Linked DNA regions of Algoriphagus machipongonensis. Each later gene encodes a partner of the first gene's protein in a complex. Links are inferred from orthologs where the notes say so. Each region holds a gene or a part of one and is shown on either strand. Other genes may lie near its edges.

Region 1 (9,870 bases):
GAAATAATACTTAATGAATAAGCTTTTTAAATTCTTCATCCCCTTACTTCTACTTACAAGCAGTTTTTTTACTCCCCTTTCAGCACAAGTTGACCAAGCGACTCCTCTAGCTGCGACTGAAACGATTAATAAAACCATCTCAGCTTTAGAGAGCCATACTTATACGGTTGAATTGGAAAATGGCATGGCAATAATTGGTAAAGTCCATCAAAAAGGGATAGACCTTGTCATCGATGTTTATAGACCAACTGGTGAACTTCTAAAACAAATTGACGGCCCAAACGGAATCAATGGAATTGAAGCCATTGACATTACAGCCAAGCAATCGGGGAAGTACCAACTTGTTGTTCATTCCCTAGACAAGGAAGCCGAAAATGGAAATTATACTTTAGAGGTGCTGCAGCTATTAAGCTTGTCTGAAAACACGAAACGCATTACCAAGAAAGAGCTTCCTACAGAGACGCTATACAAATTATGGGAATCCTCGTTAACGGATAGCACTGTCATTGAAGCCTTTATTCAGAATCAGCCCGAAAGACATATTATTGAGCCGATGGAAGGAAATGATACAGATATGTTGGTTACCTACTTTTGCATCCCAAATGAAAACACCGAATATGTCATGTTGAGCGGGGGTCCTGATTTTTTGGGCTTGCGTTTTCAGCGATTACCTAATACAAAACTTCATTTTGTAACTCAAAGGGTCCCCAAAGATGCGCGGTTCAATTATGGTTTCAATTATTTTAATCTAGATCAGGCGGGACCAACTCACGAAATTGAGTCTAGAACTGTGGAGCATGCATATGATGGGGTTCTAGAAATGCCTAATGCACCTGAGCAACCCTATATCACTGAGAGAAAGCAAGTAGAAAAAGGAACCTTAGAGGTGCTATCTATTACAAGTGAAATCCTTAATGAAGAAAGAAAAATCACCGTACATACTCCTGCCAATTACGATGCCTCCAAAGCGCATAACCTCTTAATTGTTTTTGACGGAGAGTCTTATGGAGCAAGACCAAACGGGAGATCTAGGGTACCTACACCCACCATCATGGACAACTTATTCTCGGAAAACAAAATTACTCCAACAGTTACCGTATTGGTTTGGGCAATGGGTAAAAGAAGTACCGATTTGATCAGTGAAAAATTTGGTGATTTTATAGCAGATGAACTTATTCCCTGGGTTCGTAAAAAATATAACATTCATACTAAGCCCGATCAAATTGTTCTAGCAGGATCAAGCCGAGGAGGTTTTGCTGCAAGTTTCATTGCCTTCAAACATTCAGAGGTAATAGGCAATGTTCTTTCCCAATCAGGTTCTTATTGGATCAAAGGAACAGCAGATGAAAATCATTGGATATATCCAGAGGATAATGGCAAGCTCATCAACTTATATAAACAGAGTGAACGATTACCTATCAAATTCTATATGGATATCGGTTTATATGATGCCGGGGCATCTATGCTCGGAATGAATAGACAGTTTCGGGATATCCTTGAAATAAAAGGCTATGAAGTAGACTATCGTGAATTTAAAGGAGGTCACAATTATGTGAATTGGAGAGGAACACTTGCAGATGGGTTAATGTCTTTAATTGGGACGAATTGAAACAAAGCAAAATGTATTTAAGACTGGAAATGAATGTATATCTCTGTTAGAAAAATTAAAATCCTCAGTTTTCTTTTAATTGCCTTAGTGGGCATTTACTTTTTTTGGGGGAAACTAACCCATCCAATTGGAGTTCAAAAAGTAAGCTTTACTCCATCACAATCAGAGAACTTTACAAAAGGTAATTTGAATTTTTCCATATACAGGGCCAGTACCGGTGTTAGTCAAGATGTCATTTATTATTTTCACGGAAGAAACTTAGACAATACCATCTGGAATGATGACACGTATTATACATCATTAATCCAGTCGCATTGGCAAAAATCAAAAGTTAAACCACCGACAGTTGTTTCAATTTCCTATGGCCCTGAATGGTTACTTACTTCTAAAAATTCTAGAGAAAGCAGTGGTTTAATGGATGATTTCATTTCCAATTTGCCATTTATTGAGTCTAAAATTGGGAAACCTCAAAACAGGATTTTGGTTGGTGAATCTATGGGTGGATTAAATGTTTTAATCTTAGGACTTAACCATCCAGCATTGTTTTCTAGAGTTGCTGCTTTATGTCCTGGTGTTTATCTAGACTCTCCATTTTCGGATTTAGATAAAATACAGGCAGCTATGCAACGCACGGGAGCAGATCCCAAAGTTGCCTTGGGAATCTATCTCATGGCAAAAAAATACGTTTCAAATGAGGAAGAATGGAATGAGATTTCTCCCATTGAGTTAATTAAGAAAGCCAACACTGACTACCCAGAACTGTATCTTTCCTGTGGGCTATATGATAAATTTGGCAATTATGAGGGTACCGAAGCTCTTGCTGCTTTGGCCAATTCAAAAGGAGTAAAAACCCAATGGCATCCCTTGTATGGGGGGCATTGTTCCATTGACATTTCCTCATTAGCAGATTTTCTTATCATAGAGGAAGAATTAGAACTGTCATATGATGATTAGAGCGATGTATCCTTATCTGAGAAAAAGTCTTTTAGCTTTCAGGCTTTTAATGATCTCTAACTTTTAGGTCCTTATTAATAATAATTTCTTCTTCCTCTATTTCTACTCCACTTAACTTATTCAAATCCGGCTGTCCTGCATTGACCCAGGCGGTATACCAAAAGTCGGCAATCATTTTGATGGACTTTCTCATTTGCCGGTCAACTTGATGATCTAAGGCTTCGGCATATTGTTGGGTGAATTCTTCTGAGTAAACTCTGACGGTTAGGCTATTGCGTTGCTCGTAGCTGTATTTTTGGTCTTGGGGGAAATTACTTGTCAATTCTTTTTCAAATGTTAGAACAGAATCAACCATAGCATGGGCTTGTGCTACCGCATCCCAAATGGCCTGTTGCGGTTGGGAGATGTATTCTGCAGTACCAACCCAAAGTTCAAACCTATTGGCTTGAGACTCGGGAATCCGACTTTCCCAGAAACCGTGGATACCTTCTTGACCGGTCAATTGACCATTGTAATTTTTAGTGGTGTGGAGTGGTACGTTTAAATCTGCGAGATAATGTCCCAAGTCAGCAGAAAGTCTAAGAATGGCTTTTTCATTTTTACTTTCGAAAGCTTCGGTCAAATTCAGGAAAGTTAAATAAGCAGACCAGGGGCCAATTCCATTCTTTCGAAGCTCTTCTTCAGAAAATTTTTCAACAGCCTCATACCAATAGATGGGCAAAATATCGAGAGGATTTTCACCGTATTCATCCAAATCAATGTAGTGCTTTTCTGCTTCGCCAATAACAGCATACCTTCTTCGGTCAGGATTGACTGCTTTCTCGGTAATGAATTGAATATGAGGTTTATAAAAAGCTATTAGTTCAGGTGGAAGAGAGTAAATTGCCATCCTGTTTATAAGAGAATGAGCGAAAAATCCCCAGTTATTAGTGGGTGTTGGGGAAGAAAAAAGAATAAATATGGAAAGAGTTAAAAATTTCATTTCTAAAAATATTGCAATTGAAAAAGGGGTATATCGGCATGAAATAGCTATATTTGATGCTTGTTAGGCGGAAAAGTTCAATTTTCATCATTGTACTCAGTCCACTAATACTCAGTAATCTGAGAAATAAATTGGTAGTGTAAATAATTTCTGATAACTTTGCACTCCAATTCTGAATAGGGGAACATCAAAGAATTTATTTTAATAACGAGATATGGCAAATCACAAATCAGCTCTTAAGAGAATTCGTGCAAACGAAGCGAAGCGTTTGAGAAACAGATACCAAGCCAAAACAACAAGAACTTTCATCAAAAAGTTGAAAGCTACTACTGATAAAGTTGAAGCGAATGAGCTTTACAAAAAAGTAGTTTCTATGTTGGATAAATTGGCTAAGAAGAATGTGATTCACAAGAACAACGCTAATAACAAGAAATCAAGATTGGCCAAGTTTGTTAACGCTCTTGGTTAATCCCGAAAGATTCTATCTTTAAAACCCTGCTTGTCAGGGTTTTTTTATTTCTGGTAAGTTAGTATTTTTAGTTAAACTTTTTAATACGTTACCATGGAAGATCATAGTTCTTTTAAGATTTCCCAGCTTGCCGAAGCAGATAGGCCAAGAGAGAAATTACTTTTGAAAGGGAAGTCTTCGCTTTCCGATGCCGAATTAATCGCGATTTTAATTGGGTCAGGCTCTACGACCTTGAGTGCGGTAGATTTATCAAGACATATTCTTTCCTCTGTAAACCATGATTTGTTTTCTCTAGCCAGATTGAGCGTTCAGGATTTAAAGAAGTTTAAAGGGATTGGCGAAGCTAAAGCCATATCGATTATTGCAGCTTTGGAGATAGGACGAAGGAGAAAAGATTCCGAGCCAGTACAAAAACCAAAAATCACCTCATCTCAGGATGTTTATAATTTGATGAAAGCGGAGTTGGCAGATGAGTCGGTTGAATATTTTTATTTGGTCCTGCTTAGCCGATCCAATCAAGTCATAAAAAAGCACCTGATATCAAAAGGAGGGACAGCAGGGACCGTAGTAGATTCTAAATTGATTTTTAAATCAGCGCTCGATTACCTCGCTCAATCCATGATTTTGGTTCATAATCACCCCAGCGGAAACCTAAAACCCTCCGAACAGGACAAAAGACTGACAGAAAGATTGGTGAAAATTGGTAGAGAATTGGATTTGCCGGTTCTAGATCATGTTATTTTTACAGATCTTGGCTACTTTAGCTTCGCCGATGAAGGATTGATCTGAAAGAATGAAACCAAAAAATATTTTATTTCTAGTAGTGGCTACGGTAATCGTAGCGGCCATAGCGTATACATTGACCGGAACAGAAAGCCCGGAAGCTTATAAAGAAAAAATCGAGGCAGAAAGAGAGAGGCAGTTTAAGTTTATTCGATACAATATTGACTCTCCTTTGACCGAGGAACAAAAAAGTGGGTTTAAGGAGCTTGATTTTTACCCTATCGACCCTGCTTTCAAGGTGAAAGCACTGATGGTACCAGTAGAAAACAAAAAAGTACGAGTGGTGCCCTTGACGGATGGTTCGGAAGAGCGATACATAGAGCATTCCTATGCTGAATTTGAATTAAAAGGAAAACCCCAGAAGTTATTATTGTTGCAAGCAATTGATGAGCCTGATATGCGAAATTTCTTTTTGGCTTTCGCAGATGAGACCAGTGGCTTGGAAACCTATGGAGGGGGACGTTATATCAACGCACGTCAGGACGGAAAGAATAGTATCACGCTGGATTTTAATTTGGCTTACAATCCTTATTGTGCCTATAATCCAGATTTTGCTTGCCCTATTCCTCCTCGTGAGAACATCATGGAGATCGCAATTGAGGCTGGTGAGAAAAATTACGAGAAATAGCCTTTTTGCCTAAATCAAATCTCTTAAATTTGTATCTTATTCTAATCAAATTGGGGTTTTCGAACCCCTTTTGTTTATCTAGTCGAATCTGGGATTCGAAAGCAACAGCAAATTATTCATGAAAATATCTATAAACAGACTCAAAAATCATCTGACTTTAACTGAAAGTTCAGAAGAAATTGCAGACCTCCTGACTCAATCCGGACTGGAAGTAGAGGGTTTGGAGCCTTTTGAGTCTATCAAAGGAGCATTAGAGGGTGTAGTCGTAGGAGAAGTTTTGACTTGTGAGAAGCATCCCAATGCAGATAAATTAAAGATTACTACTGTAGATGTAGGAGCTGAAAGTCCTGCGAATATTGTTTGTGGAGCTCCTAACGTAGCCCAAGGTCAAAAAGTCTTGGTAGCTAAAGTAGGAACTACCATTTACCCAAGTTCAGGTGATCCGCTGACATTGAAAAAAGCAAAAATCAGAGGAGAGGTTTCAGAAGGGATGATATGTGCTGAAGATGAATTGGGACTTGGGTCTAGTCATGCAGGTATTTTAGTTTTGGATACAGACCTTCCCAATGGAAGCCCTGCTACTGATATTGTGGAGGTTTCTAAAGACGAGATCCTGGAGATCGGATTGACACCAAACCGTGCGGATGGCGCATCACACCTAGGGGTAGCAAGAGATTTGAAAGCTTTACTAGGAAGAGAAATCCAGATGCCTGAAGCTGTGGAGCTGAAAGTAGAAGCAGAAGGGCCTGCGATCTCGGTGGAAGTTGAAAATGCTGCAGATTGTCCAAGGTATGCAGGGGTAGTTTTGACTGGATTGAAAATTGGTCCATCTCCCCAGTGGTTACAGAATTTCTTGAAGTCTTTGGATTTGGATCCCATTAATAATGTGGTGGATATCACCAATTTTATCCTTCATGATTTAGGTCAGCCACTTCATGCTTTTGATGCGGATAAGATTTCCGAAGGAAAAATCATCGTTGGCAAGCTCCCAAAGGATACCAAGTTCACCACCTTAGATGAAAAGGAAAGAAAGCTTTCCGGAGAGGAATTGATGATCAAAGATCCAAAAGGAGGCTTATGTATCGCCGGGGTTTTCGGAGGTGAAGATTCAGGGGTTTCAGATGATACCACTTCGATCTTTTTGGAGTCTGCTTATTTTTCACCGGATATCATTCGAAAAGGAAGTCAATTTCATGGTTTGAAAACCGATGCTTCTTTCAGATTTGAAAGAGGAACAGACCCTAATATGCCTGTTTATGCATTGAAGCAAGCGGTGAAATTAATTCAGGAGATTGCTGGAGGGAAAGTTAGTTCTGAAATTATAGATCTTTACCCAAACCCAATTGAGGATTTTGTGATCGAGGTAGAGTATGGGCATGTCAACCGATTGATTGGTAAAACCATCGAGCCATCAGAGGTCAAATCTATTTTGGAAAGCCTTGAGATTAGGGTTGAAAATGAAACAGAAACCGGATTCACAGCTATCGCCAAGCCCTATCGCGTAGATGTGACTAGGGAGGCAGACATTATCGAAGAGGTTTTAAGGATTCATGGTTTCCATCAAGTATTGCTTTCAGAGAATCTGAAGACAGATTTTTTGGCGGAGCATCCGGTGAAAGATTTAAATAAACTTCAATACCGTATGACGGAAATTCTTTCTGCTCAAGGGTATCATGAGATAATTACGAATAGTTTGACGAAGCCAGGATATGCTGAGAAATCAGGTTATCTAGATGCTTCCAAGAGCGTAGAGATTTATAATAAGCTAAGTGAGGATTTGGGCGTGATGCGTCAGACTCTCTTATTTTCCGGTTTGGAGGTCTTGGCTAGAAATATAAATAGAAGACAGACCGATCTTAAGACCTTTGAGTTTGGTACGGTCTATCAAAAATCTGAGGAGGGTTATCAAGAGGGGAGAAGGCTGGGTATTTTCCTTTCAGGGAATAAGTCTTCTGAGAGTTGGTTGGAACCAGCTAGAGCCTTTGCTTTTGCAGACCTTTATGCAACGGTGGAGAAACTGCTGGAAAAACTGAATATTTCCATCGGTGATATTAGTATGGTGGAGTCAGCTCCTTTTGATTATGGCTTAAAATTAATGTTAGGTCAAAAGGAAATCGGTTCCATCGGGTTAGTTGAAGAAAAGCTTCTAAAACTAGCCGAGGTAAGGCAAGAAGTTTTCTTTGCTGAGCTGGATTGGGATTTGTTATGTAAGAAAGCCAGCGGGCTTAAGAAGTATCAGGATATCTCCAAATTCCCCGAGGTAAGGAGGGATTTGTCTTTGGTAATTGATAAATCTGTGAGTTTTGATCAGGTAAAATCTGTAGGAATTAAGTTCGGAGGAAAATTATTACAGAGAATTGGCGTTTTCGATGTATACCAAGGTGATAAAATTGATGCGGGTAAAAAGGCTTACGCATTGAGTTTTCACTTACAGGATCAGGAAAAAACACTGACCGATAAGGTAATTGACAAAACTATGAGTAAATTGATTCAAGCCTTTGAAAAAGAAGTAGGTGCATTGATCCGTACTTAGAAGATGATTCACGACGAACTGCAAAAATTGGAAAAACTGGTGCATCAAGCCAGTAAGAAATTAGAACATTTGACTGAAGAAAATGAACAACTGAAGTCAAAAATGACTGAATTGACGGCTGAATTGAGTCAAAAAGAGCAGGAAATCGACCATTTTAAAAATAAGATTAAAATTAGTAACATTGTGGAGAGCCGACCGGTGGATTCTGAAGATTCAACCGAAATGAGTGAATTAATCAATAATTATATACAAGAAATCGACCATTTAATCACCTACTTATCCGAGTGATATGGAGACACTTGCCATCAAAGTAAAAATAGGAGATAGAGAATATCCCATGCGCGTCAAGATCGAGGATGAAGCCAAGATCCGGCATGCAGGCAAGTTGATAAATGAAAAATTGAGAAAGTACCGAGAGGAATATGGACTAGACGATCAGCAAGATCTAATCGCAATGGTAGCCTTTGATTGCATGGTGGAATCACTGGAAACCAATGAAGTAAATGCCGAGGACAGTGAACATATCCGAACTAGTTTGTCACAATTGAATTCGTTGCTTTCAAAAGCTTTGTAATTAACATTACCCACTTATTTCCAGAATTTTTAAGATTCCCCGCAGGTTAAATTCATATTAAAATACCTATGGGAGATATATTATACATAGTCCTGGCCGCCCTGGTGGGGCTTGGTGCAGGAGCCGCGATAGCGGGATTATTGATTAAAAATAAAAACCAAAAACTCGAAGAAGAGACCAAAGAAAAGATTAAATCCATGCTTCGAGAGGCAGAGATCAATGCCGAATCAATCAAAAAGGATAGAATCTTAGAAGCGAAAGAAAAGTACCTAAAGCTAAAGTCGGAGTTTGACGAAGAGGTGAGTAACAAGAAAAGTATCATCATCACCAATGAAAATAAAGTCAAGCAAAGAGAGCAACAAGTATCCAAAGAGCTAGAGCAGGTAAAGAGAAAAGAAGCAGAATTAGATAGCAAAAAAGAAAACCTAAACGCGCAACTTCACTCCGTTCAAGTAAAGAAGGAAGAGCTTGAAAAAGTGACCAACCAACGGATTGCAGACCTTGAAAAAGTAGCTGCTCTAACTAGAGAAGAGGCGAGAGAGCAACTGGTTTCTATGCTTACAGAAGAGGCTCAAACCAAAGCTTCATCGCAAATCAAAGATATTCTGGACGAGGCTAAACTGACTGCTACCAAGCAAGCTAAAAAGATCGTACTAGATACAATTCAAAGAACTGCTACAGAACATGCGGTTGAGAATTGTGTTTCCGTGTTTAACATAGAAAGTGACGATATCAAAGGTAAAATTATCGGTAGAGAGGGTAGAAATATCCGAGCTTTGGAAGCTGCAACGGGGGTGGAAATCGTAGTTGATGATACGCCAGAGGCAATCATTATTTCAGGCTTTGATCCGGTGAGAAGAGAAATCGCAAAGCTTTCTCTTCATAGACTTGTTCAGGATGGAAGAATCCACCCGGCTAGAATTGAAGAAGTTGTCGCCAAGACAGAAAAGAATATTGAAGAGGAAATTGTAGAGATTGGAGAGAGAACTTGTATCGACCTGGGCGTTCATGGTCTTCACCCTGAACTGATCAAAATGGTGGGTAGAATGAGGTTCAGATCTTCCTATGGTCAAAACTTATTGCAGCACTCCAGAGAGGTGGCAAAGCTTTCTTCTACCATGGCAGCAGAGATGGGCTTGAATGCCAAATTGGCTAAAAGGGCTGGCTTACTTCATGATATTGGAAAGGTATGGCCTGAAGAACAAGAGCTGCCTCACGCAGTCTTGGGGATGGAATTAGCGAAGCGCTATAAAGAGCATCCGGAAGTTTGTAATGCCATCGGAGCTCACCATGATGAGATCGAGATGACATCGATGATTTCACCGATTGTTCAGGCTT
Region 2 (9,642 bases), 3.5 Mb from region 1 along the record:
CGGAACTGTCATGGATGGCAGTACTCAAACGCCAATGAATGGTGCAAACATCCTAATTAAAACCGTGACCGATTCTTTGTTGGTAGGAGGAGTGACTGACGCTCAAGGAAAATTTGAAGTAAACCGACCTGACATTCCACAAGTAAAGATTGAGATTAAATTCATCGGTTATGAAACGATTACCAAAACTCACAACCTAAGAGACCCATCTGATTTGGGAACCTTAGTGTTAAAAGAAGATACCCAGACTTTAGGAGAAGTGATTATTGAAGGCCAATCTCCGGTAGGAGAAATGAGAGGAGATACTACCTCTTTCAATGCCTCAGCTTTTAAAACAAAAGAAAATGGAATGGCTGAAGACCTGGTAAGAAAATTACCGGGAGTAACCATCGCTAATGGAGAAGTTCAAGCCCAAGGCGAAGCCGTTCAAAAGATATTAGTAGATGGAAGAGAATTTTTCGGTTCGGATCCGAATATCGCTCTTCGAAATCTCCCCGCAGATGCGATTGACCGTGTAGAAGTTCTTGATCAGAAGTCTGACCAAAGCCGATTAACGGGTTTTGATGATGGAACCTATACCAAAACCATTAATATCATCCTGAGAGAAGACCGTAAAAACGGAAAGTTTGGTAGAGTCTACGGAGGATATGGAACAGACGATAGATATTCGGCTGGAGGAAGTGTGAACCTATTTAATGGAGACCGAAGAGTTTCTATTTTAGGTCTATTCAATAATGTCAATCAGCAAAACTTTTCAAGCGAAGACCTAGCAGGTGTAAATGCCAACGCTTCTGGAGGAAGAGGACGTGGTCGTGGCGGCTGGGGAGGTGGAGGCGGAAGCTTCTACGGTGGCAATGATATTGGAACGATTACCACCAACGCGATTGGTTTGAACTATAGTGACAAGCTGGGTTCCAAAGTAAATTTAACCGGAAGTTATTTCTTCAATAACTCCAATAACTCCTTGAGACAAATCACCAATCGTGAAACTGTCATCAACGAAAGTCTGACTCAGTATTATCAAGAGAACTTGGTCAATACCGTGGAAAATTACAACCACAGAGCAAATGCGAGAATTGAAGCAGACTTAAATGATAAAAACTCTCTGATCATCACCCCAAATATTTCTTTCTCTACCCGGAAGACCTTTAGTGATCGAGATGCCTTCACCTCTAATAATGCAGGCGATTCCCTATCTGCACTAAGATCAATTACGGATGCAGAAAACAATTCATACAATATCTCAAACAACATCACTTACCGATATAAGTTTGACAAAAAGGGAAGAACATTTTCTACGGACATCTTTACCAATTGGAATAATAATGACCAATATTCCGAACTGTTGGCAGCAAGTGTAGACTATGATAGAAACGCAGTAGACACAACCTTGCAAGAAACCGACGTGTTATCAAAAGGCTTTAATTATCGTGTCAACATGACGTGGACAGAACCTTTGGGAGAAAAATCTATTGGTACGGTAGGTTACCAAATTGGAAATAACAAAACTGATTCTGACCAGAGAACACGAGTATTTAACGAAGAAATGCAACCCGTCTTGGACACTGCATTAAGTAATGTTTTTGAAAACAAATTTATCACTCAAAGACTTCGTACCGGATACGCTTATAATAACGAAGGTTGGAACTTTAACGTCAACTTGGATTATCAAAACGCCAGATTGGACAATGAGGCTACTTTCCCAAACCCAGGTGTTTTTAATAGAGACTTTAATAACATCCTACCAAGTGCTCATGTGAGTTTCAGAAACCGTGAAACAGGAATGAATTTCCGAATTCGCTACCGTACCAATACAGATGAACCTTCTGTAAGCCAATTACAGAATGTGGTAAACAACCAAAACCCTCTAAACCTTAGTGTTGGTAACCCTACTTTGAGCCAAAGTTTTCAGAATAGCATCTTTGCCAACATCGGTAAATTCAACATGGAGAAGAATCGTTCTTTCTTTATGTTCCTCAACTATTCTAGCACCAATAATTACATCGGTAGTAGCACTTTTATAGCGGAACAAGATACTTTGATCAATGGGGATGTATTACTGAGAAAAGGTGGACAAATCAGGATGCCAGTGAATTTGGATGGAAATTTCAACACGCGCTTGTTTATGAGTTATGGCACACCGATTCAAAAAATCAAGTCAAAAATCAACTTCAATACTAGGCTTGGTTTTACTCGTAATCCAGGTTTGATTAATGGAGAGAGAAACTTAAATGACAACATCGATTTAAGCCAAGGACTTACCCTGACAAGTAATATCAGTAAGGACTTTGATTTCACCATTAGCACAACGGGTACTTACACCATTGTCAACTCAAGTCTTCAGGAAAATTTAGATCAAAACTATTATATCCAAGAATCAAATCTACGCCTTTACTATTCTCCAAATGATGGGAAGTTATTTGTGGGTAATAACATCAACAACTCCCTGTATAGTGGACTTTCTGAAGGGTTTGATCAATCCGTTTGGTTATGGAATATTGAAGCAGGTTACCGCTTTGCCAAAAACAATAAAGCTGAATTGAAAGTCGTCATCTTCGATTTGTTAAATCAGAATAACAGCATTCAGAGAACAATTTCTGATGTGGCTGTTACGGATGTTTATACCAATGTTTTGACAAGATATGGATTGCTGACCTTCACTTACATCATAGGTAATTTTAAACAACCTGAAAATAATGGTGGAGATAGACCTTGGGGAGGACCAAGACGAGGCGGTAGAACTTGGTAAAAAGAATTACCAAATAGGATTTAAGATTACGAGATCATACGATTTTAAGCCGACTGGAAATTTTCAGTCGGTTTTTTTATTTACCCTTCTACTAAATATTAGTAATGATAACTAAATTGTTATTTATATGAGATATTTATACCACCTTGCTCTATCCATCTTTTTCTTTTCCTGTACATCAGAATCCGAGAAGAACTCGATAATATCAATAGAACTCGATGATTTTAAAGAGATCGAAATCAGTTCTGAATTACACTTTTTTGAAGAGATAATAAATCCTTCAAGTTTTATGCATCAAGGGGATAAAATACTGATTGGTGAATACCATAATGTTCCAGATGAATATCCTCGCTTTCATATCATCAATACGGTAGACTGGACTTATGATAAACCCAAAGGTAAAGTTGGCCAAGGTCCATTAGAAAATAATGTACCCTCTTTTATAGAATCACAGGACAAAGACAATTTTTGGGTAAATGACTACAATAACAGAAAGATCTCTTCATTTTCGATGAATGACACCTCTTTATTGGCTAGTAAGGATCACAATATTCCTGATCCAAGTCTGGGACGTTTGGATCTGATTTTAATTCCTAATGGAAACTATCTGGGAATGGCAAGTGAAAGCGAAAGCAAAATTTTGGAATTTGATCGAGAAGGAAAACTAATTGGACATTATGGTGACTTAGAAAAAATTGCTGAAATGCCAGATTTACCAATAAATCAAATAAGCCTTCTAAACAAAGGTAGGTTTGGTGGAAATCAGGAAAATGAGGTTTATGTCTTAACGAGTATGTATCGAGATAAGCTGGAAATATTCAATTATAAAACTAAAGATTTTATTTCCGTGATCGGGCCCGACCTGAAGGTACCTGAATTTGAGTACATAGACAGTAAATTCGGAGGAATGATGAGTTTTCCCCCTAACTATCCAAAGAAATATCAAGAGGTGGCTGTAAGTGAAAAATTCATTTTTGCACTCTACTCCGGATTTTCTTATAACGACTATGCAAAATCAGGGTTGACAGCCAAAGAAATCAGGGTATTCACTTTAAAGGGAAAACCAAAATGGCGACTGTTATTGGATAGGTCAGTTTCTTATATTTCAATCAACGAACAGGCCAATGAAATCTATGCCTTGACCACTGGGGAAGATCCAGGCATTGCTGTTTTTCAGATCCCGAAGGAGCTTTTATAAACAAAAAAAACCGACTCTAATACTAGAGCCGGCCTTCGATTGGGTAACAAATTACTATTACATTTTTGGAAGAACTACGGTATCCACAGAGTGAATCACTCCATTTTTCTGCCAAACATCTGCGATAGTCACTTTAGATTGACCCCCGTTTTCATCTGTGATATAAAGGTCTTTACCTTTCATCCAAGCAGTTAATTTACCTCCTTGCACAGTAGTAAGAACCGCTTTTCCTTTCCCTTTTTTAATTGCAGCAGCAATCTCCTTAGAGCCCATTTTACCTGCTACTACATGGTAAGTAAGAACCGCTTGTAATTGCGCTTTGTTCTCTGGCTTCAAAAGAGTCTCTACAGTACCTTCAGGAAGTTTCTCGAAAGCCGAGTTTTCCGGAGCAAATACGGTAAATGGTCCTGCACCTTGTAATGTCTCAACCAAACCAGCAGCTTTTACTGCGGCAACCAATGTCGTGTGATCTGCAGAATTTACTGCATTCTCCACAATATTTTTAGAAGGATACATTTCTGCTCCTCCCACCATCACGGTATTCTCCATTTGAGCAAAAGCAATATTTGCAGACAAGAAAATAAATGCCGACATGGCGAATTTTAAAAGATTTTGAATTTTCATAATGTTGTAAGTTTTGATGATTTTTTATTTCCTATTTGAAGTGAATTACGAAGCATATGGATGGGTTGGATTGAGGGAGATTTGAAAGAATTGTAAGAACTCTCCTTTTTTGGCTGGCAAAGGATGCGAATCCCTTTTCATTTTTTTGTCTTAAAAAGCCTAAAACCCTTAGCTTTGTGGCTTGATTAATTGGTAAAGCATGTATCAGGAGAAAATTGAAGCAATAAAAGCTGCTATTGCGAAGGCAGACGCAAATACACCCGAAGAATTAGAGTCTTTCCGAATGGAATTTATTTCTAAGAAATCCGTAGTGGGTGGACTTTTTGCCGAAATGGGGAAAATCCCAAATGAGGAAAAACGAGCTTTTGGACAATTGGTAAATGGAGTGAAGCAAATTGCTGAAGAAAAATTTCAGGAATTAATCGAGAAAGTTAATCAAGCCAATAAAAAGTCAAAATCTGCTGATATTGATTTGACTTTACCGCCCTCCAATCATGAAATTGGTGGTATTCATCCTCTAACAGCAACCAGACAGAGAATTATTGAGATTTTCGAGAGAATCGGTTTCAACTTATCTGAAGGACCAGAAATAGAAGATGATTGGCATAATTTTACTGCCTTAAACTTCCCTGAAAACCACCCAGCCCGTGAGATGCAGGACACCTTCTTCATTGAAAAAAATCCTGATATCGCCTTGCGTACGCATACCTCTTCGGTGCAGGTTCGTGTGATGGAAAATCAAAAACCTCCGATCAGAACACTTTCTCCGGGAAGAGTGTATAGAAATGAGGCAATTTCTGCTCGCGCACATTGTATTTTCCACCAAGTGGAAGGTTTATATGTAGATGAAAACGTTGGGTTTGCCGATTTAAAGAATACCCTATACCACTTTGCAAAAGAGATGTTTGGGAAAGGAACCAAGGTCAGATTCAGACCTTCCTATTTCCCATTTACTGAGCCTAGCGCAGAGATTGATATCACCTGTATGATTTGTGGCGGAAAAGGCTGCAACGTCTGTAAAGGTACAGGATGGGTAGAAATTGGTGGTTCTGGAATGGTAGATCCAAATGTTTTGGAAAACTGTGGTATCGATTCCAAAAAATACACTGGATTTGCTTTCGGAATGGGAATAGAAAGAATCGCCATGTTGAAATACCAGATCAAAGATCTTCGATTATTTACAGAAAACGATGTCCGGTTCCTAAAGCAGTTTAGGCCGATATTATAGATAAAAACATCTTTAAAACAGAAAAGCCCGATTGAAATCGGGCTTTTCTGTTTTTATAGCAAGTTGATCTTATTCAAGACCCTTGTCTCTCATTTTTTTGAACTCATCAAACCTTCTAAAGATTGCGACTGTAAAGCCGGTCAGCATGATGATTGTCCCAATCCAAAGTACATTGATGTAAGGTTTCACAATGGCTTTCATCACTACATAATCCTTTTGGTATTGATTGACTTTAAAGACAAATTTATTCTCCATTGGAAGGATATTATCTAAGGTGATTTTGATCCCCAATTCTGAGTCTATTACTGGGATTTTACCCACTTGATTATTTCTGATGATAAAGGTAGGCTCTAATACTTTTTCTACATCGTAATCCAAAATTCTCAGTTTTGCTTTTACAGCAACATCCCCTTCTTGTAGCACGTAGCCATCAATTTCCTCCATCACATCAGCACCATCAAAATAGGTGACAAAATCTGCAACATGGAATTGCTCTCCAGGAGCTGCTTCGTAGATTTCTTCTTCTTTCCAATCTGGGTCTTCATAGTCGTTCATAGCCGCGACATAGGTATAAAGATCCTTGTCCAAATAGATTTTTGAATCTGGCGAAGAAATCAAACCTCCCATGCTAGAATTAAACTGAGACATCGGGTTCAAAGAAAACTGAAGCTTTTCATTTTGGTAATAGTCGATTTTGAAATAGTCATTTTCTTCTAAAACCAAGTCCAAGGTGTCTCCATGCTGGAAGTAATTTTTATAATCTTCCAAAGCAATGGCCTCATTGACATTTCCCGTCGATTCCAATAGTTTGGCAGGCACATATTCTGGAACTCCTACCACCTTTTTCTGTCTACCACGGTAAGTCACCGTGTAGTCTTTCATTTGAGTAGGTTTATTGATCCAAAGAAGGACATGCTCTTTATTAAGTTCATCCTCCCAGCTATTGCTATAGGTCAATCCTGACATATTGATAGAAATGACATCAGAATAACCTGAGCTGAACATAATGCCTATTAAGGCCATTCCTAAACCTATATGCGCCAGTGATCCTCCAGCAAGTTTGAATGTTGACTTTTTCAGGATTTTAGCGAGAATTACAGAGTTGGCAACAATTGTGAAAGTTGCTGCCAATACGATAATGATATATTTCCAATCGTAAACTTTTGCTAAAACAATAATGCCTGCCGAAATCAATACAGAAACTATATAAGGTGTGACCAGCGTGTTTTTCAAGGTTTGCTTGTCCATTTTCTGCCACCAGAAAAACTGGCCTACGGCAGTTAATAAGGCCAAAACTACAGCGAACCATAATTGGAATTTTGTATAGAATTCAATCTGATCTGCTGGTGGAGCCATATTAGAAATCCCACCAAAACTTTCTACCAAAGTATTCCAAACCGGTATGGAAGTGGGAAGAATAACTTGAAAAGCCATCAAACCTAAGGTAGTCGCTCCGATAAACACCCAAAACTCCCGAGAGTAAACGGAAGCCTCCTTTTCGGATGAAGGAATATGCTTCCATGCTCTTGCTGCCAAAAAGACTGCTACTACCAAGAAGAATAGCATGTATATCAGCAATTGACCAGAAAGCCCTAAATCTGTAAAAGAGTGTACCGAAGCATCACCTAATACCCCGGATCTAACAAGGAAAGTCGCGTAAAGCACCAAAATAAAGGTCATAATCACCAAAACAATCGAAGTCTTGAGTGCAGTCGCACTTTTCTTAAAGGTAATCATGGTATGAATGGCTGCTACCAAGACCAACCAAGGAACATATACGGCATTTTCCACCGGATCCCAGTTCCAATAGCCGCCAAAGTTCAATGTCACATAAGCCCAATAAGCTCCCATGATAATTCCCATTCCAAGGATCATGGCAGAGAAAATCGCCCATGGCAAAGCAGGTCTGATCCACTCAGAGTACCTTTTCATCATTAAGCCTCCCATTAAGAAAGCAAATGGCACTAAAGTCGATGCATATCCCAAAAACAAGGTCGGGGGATGGATCACCATCCAAATATTTTGTAATAGCGGGTTAAGCCCTGTTCCGTCTTCAGGTACAAAGTCAGGGTTCATCTGAAATATAGGAGCCTGCGTAGCATCTCTTAGAAGAATAAATGGTGAGCTACCAATTTTTAAATCTCCAATAACGACTCCTAGAATCATGGAAACCAAAAAAGCCTGAACCAGTGAGAATACGATCATTACCGGTCCTTCCCAGAACTTGTTGGTGTTGATGACGGTAATCCCCAAAACTACGTTCCAGAAGATCCACAGGATAAAGGCTCCTTCCTGTCCTTCCCAGAAACTGGATATCATGTAATGTACAGGCAATGCTTTTGAGCTATGCGAATAGGCATAAAAATACTCATAGCGATGATTGTAAATAATCTCAAAAAGTGAAACCGCTATCAAAGTGGCTGAAACACTATGGATATAGAAACTGAAGCGACTAAATTTTCTCCAACTCGCTTTTTCTAATTCGTTGGCACGAAAATACTGATAGTAGGCGTAGGCAGTCACCAATGAACTGACAAAGGCCACTATGGTCATTAAGTGGCCAAAATTACCGATAAAGGTATTGATCATGGATTTTTTGTTCTAACTAGTCAAACTCACATTCCAGCCGCCTGCACGTCGGTTTCCTGATATTTAGAGGGGCACTTCATCAGGATTTTGTCTGCGATGAAAATTTCTTCTGTCTTGTATTGCCCTATCACCACCACAGATTCGGATCGGGTGAAATCCGCAGGTACAGGCTCATTATAAAACACTTCTTGTTCAGTGCCATCATTGTCCACTAACACAAATGTAAAAGAGGTTTTATCGTCTCTGACATTCAATCCGGTCACTTCTCCTGCTTGATTTTTCTTCAGCTGTCCAACAACGTGTATCGGTTGATCATCCCCTTCTTGTTTCATCTCAAGTGCAGTACTGAAGCTTTCATAGCTACTTGCATCACCAATGGAAGTCATGATGATGACAATTGCTACAGCAATAATTCCTATTCCTATGATATGTCCTTTTTTCATCGTTTTCGAAATTTAGGATTGAATGTTTTGTTCCAGTTTACTGATTTTCCTATCCGTACTAATTAGGTATACGGTTATTCCTGCAAAGATCAATACGATCACACCTACTAATACGTAAATTTTGCCATTGGATCTCATTACATCTGCCATCTCCACAGAATTATTGGAGTAGTCAGATTCTGTTACAGGGATCTTCTCTTGCGCCACAGCACTCAAGGAGAAAATCATCAATGCAATCAACACTAGTTTTTTCATCGATCAGGAATTAATCATTCGTTCTTCTAATACTCTTTCCACCCTACGCATTCTGACGCGCACAGTTGCAATCCAACTGCCTAAAAGTGTCCATCCAATAATTGCCGGGTAAAAAACCATCCTCAATTTAGAGTCAAGGTCATAGGCATTGAAGCCTGGATTTCCACCATTACCTGGGTGAAGGCTATCCGTCAATCTTGGTAAGACAAATATTAAAGGGATAAATGCGGCAAAAGCAAAGATGTTATAAATAGCACCTATCCTTGCTCTTTGCTGAGTATCCGTCAAAGAATTCCGCAAAATCAAATAGGCGAAATACATTAAGATTCCTATGGCAGCTGCATTCTGTTTTGGATCCGAACTCCAATATTCTCCCCAGGTAAATTTTGCCCAAAGCATTCCTGTCACGATGCCCAGGACCCCAAAAAGAATCGCTGCTCCAGCAAATTCAATAGCCATGTCATCATTCTTGATGTCGTTGGTTCTTAAATACCGAATACTGTAATATACAGAAACCACCAGCATCAGAATCATTCCAAACCACATGGTGACATGG

What was found.
Region 2: the proteins of pheT (region 1) and pheS are in contact, whole or in part, in a crystal structure (PDB 6P24), measured with the Escherichia coli proteins. The link is inferred for Algoriphagus machipongonensis from one-to-one orthologs.

Annotation. Positions count from the first base shown.
Region 1 is NZ_CM001023.1:4,170,465-4,180,334, reverse strand. The notes cover bases 5,205-8,250. They hold pheT (phenylalanine--tRNA ligase subunit beta), read left to right. Parts: upstream 5,205-5,543; coding sequence 5,544-7,958; downstream 7,959-8,250. Other genes in these bases: ALPR1_RS17545 (cell division protein ZapA), read left to right, coding at 8,248-8,250; ALPR1_RS17550 (hypothetical protein), read left to right, coding at 7,962-8,246; ALPR1_RS17560 (DUF1684 domain-containing protein), read left to right, coding at 5,205-5,425. Also shown: ALPR1_RS17590 (amidohydrolase family protein), read left to right, coding at 1-7; ALPR1_RS17585 (alpha/beta hydrolase), read left to right, coding at 14-1,609; ALPR1_RS17580 (alpha/beta hydrolase), read left to right, coding at 1,643-2,563; ALPR1_RS17575 (zinc dependent phospholipase C family protein), read right to left, coding at 2,610-3,452; rpsT (30S ribosomal protein S20), read left to right, coding at 3,760-4,014; RadC family protein, read left to right, coding at 4,108-4,803; more of ALPR1_RS17560, read left to right, coding at 4,808-5,204; more of ALPR1_RS17545, read left to right, coding at 8,251-8,532; rny (ribonuclease Y), read left to right, coding at 8,601-9,870.
Region 2 is NZ_CM001023.1:679,590-689,231, reverse strand. The notes cover bases 3,967-6,784. They hold pheS (phenylalanine--tRNA ligase subunit alpha), read left to right. Parts: upstream 3,967-4,770; coding sequence 4,771-5,799; downstream 5,800-6,784. Other genes in these bases: ccsA (cytochrome c biogenesis protein CcsA), read right to left, coding at 5,869-6,784; ALPR1_RS02820 (fasciclin domain-containing protein), read right to left, coding at 4,005-4,571. Outside these bases: ALPR1_RS02830 (TonB-dependent receptor), read left to right, coding at 1-2,749; ALPR1_RS02825 (BF3164 family lipoprotein), read left to right, coding at 2,877-3,947; more of ccsA, read right to left, coding at 6,785-8,388; ALPR1_RS02805 (cytochrome c maturation protein CcmE domain-containing protein), read right to left, coding at 8,415-8,831; ALPR1_RS02800 (CcmD family protein), read right to left, coding at 8,844-9,086; cytochrome c biogenesis protein CcsA, read right to left, coding at 9,090-9,642.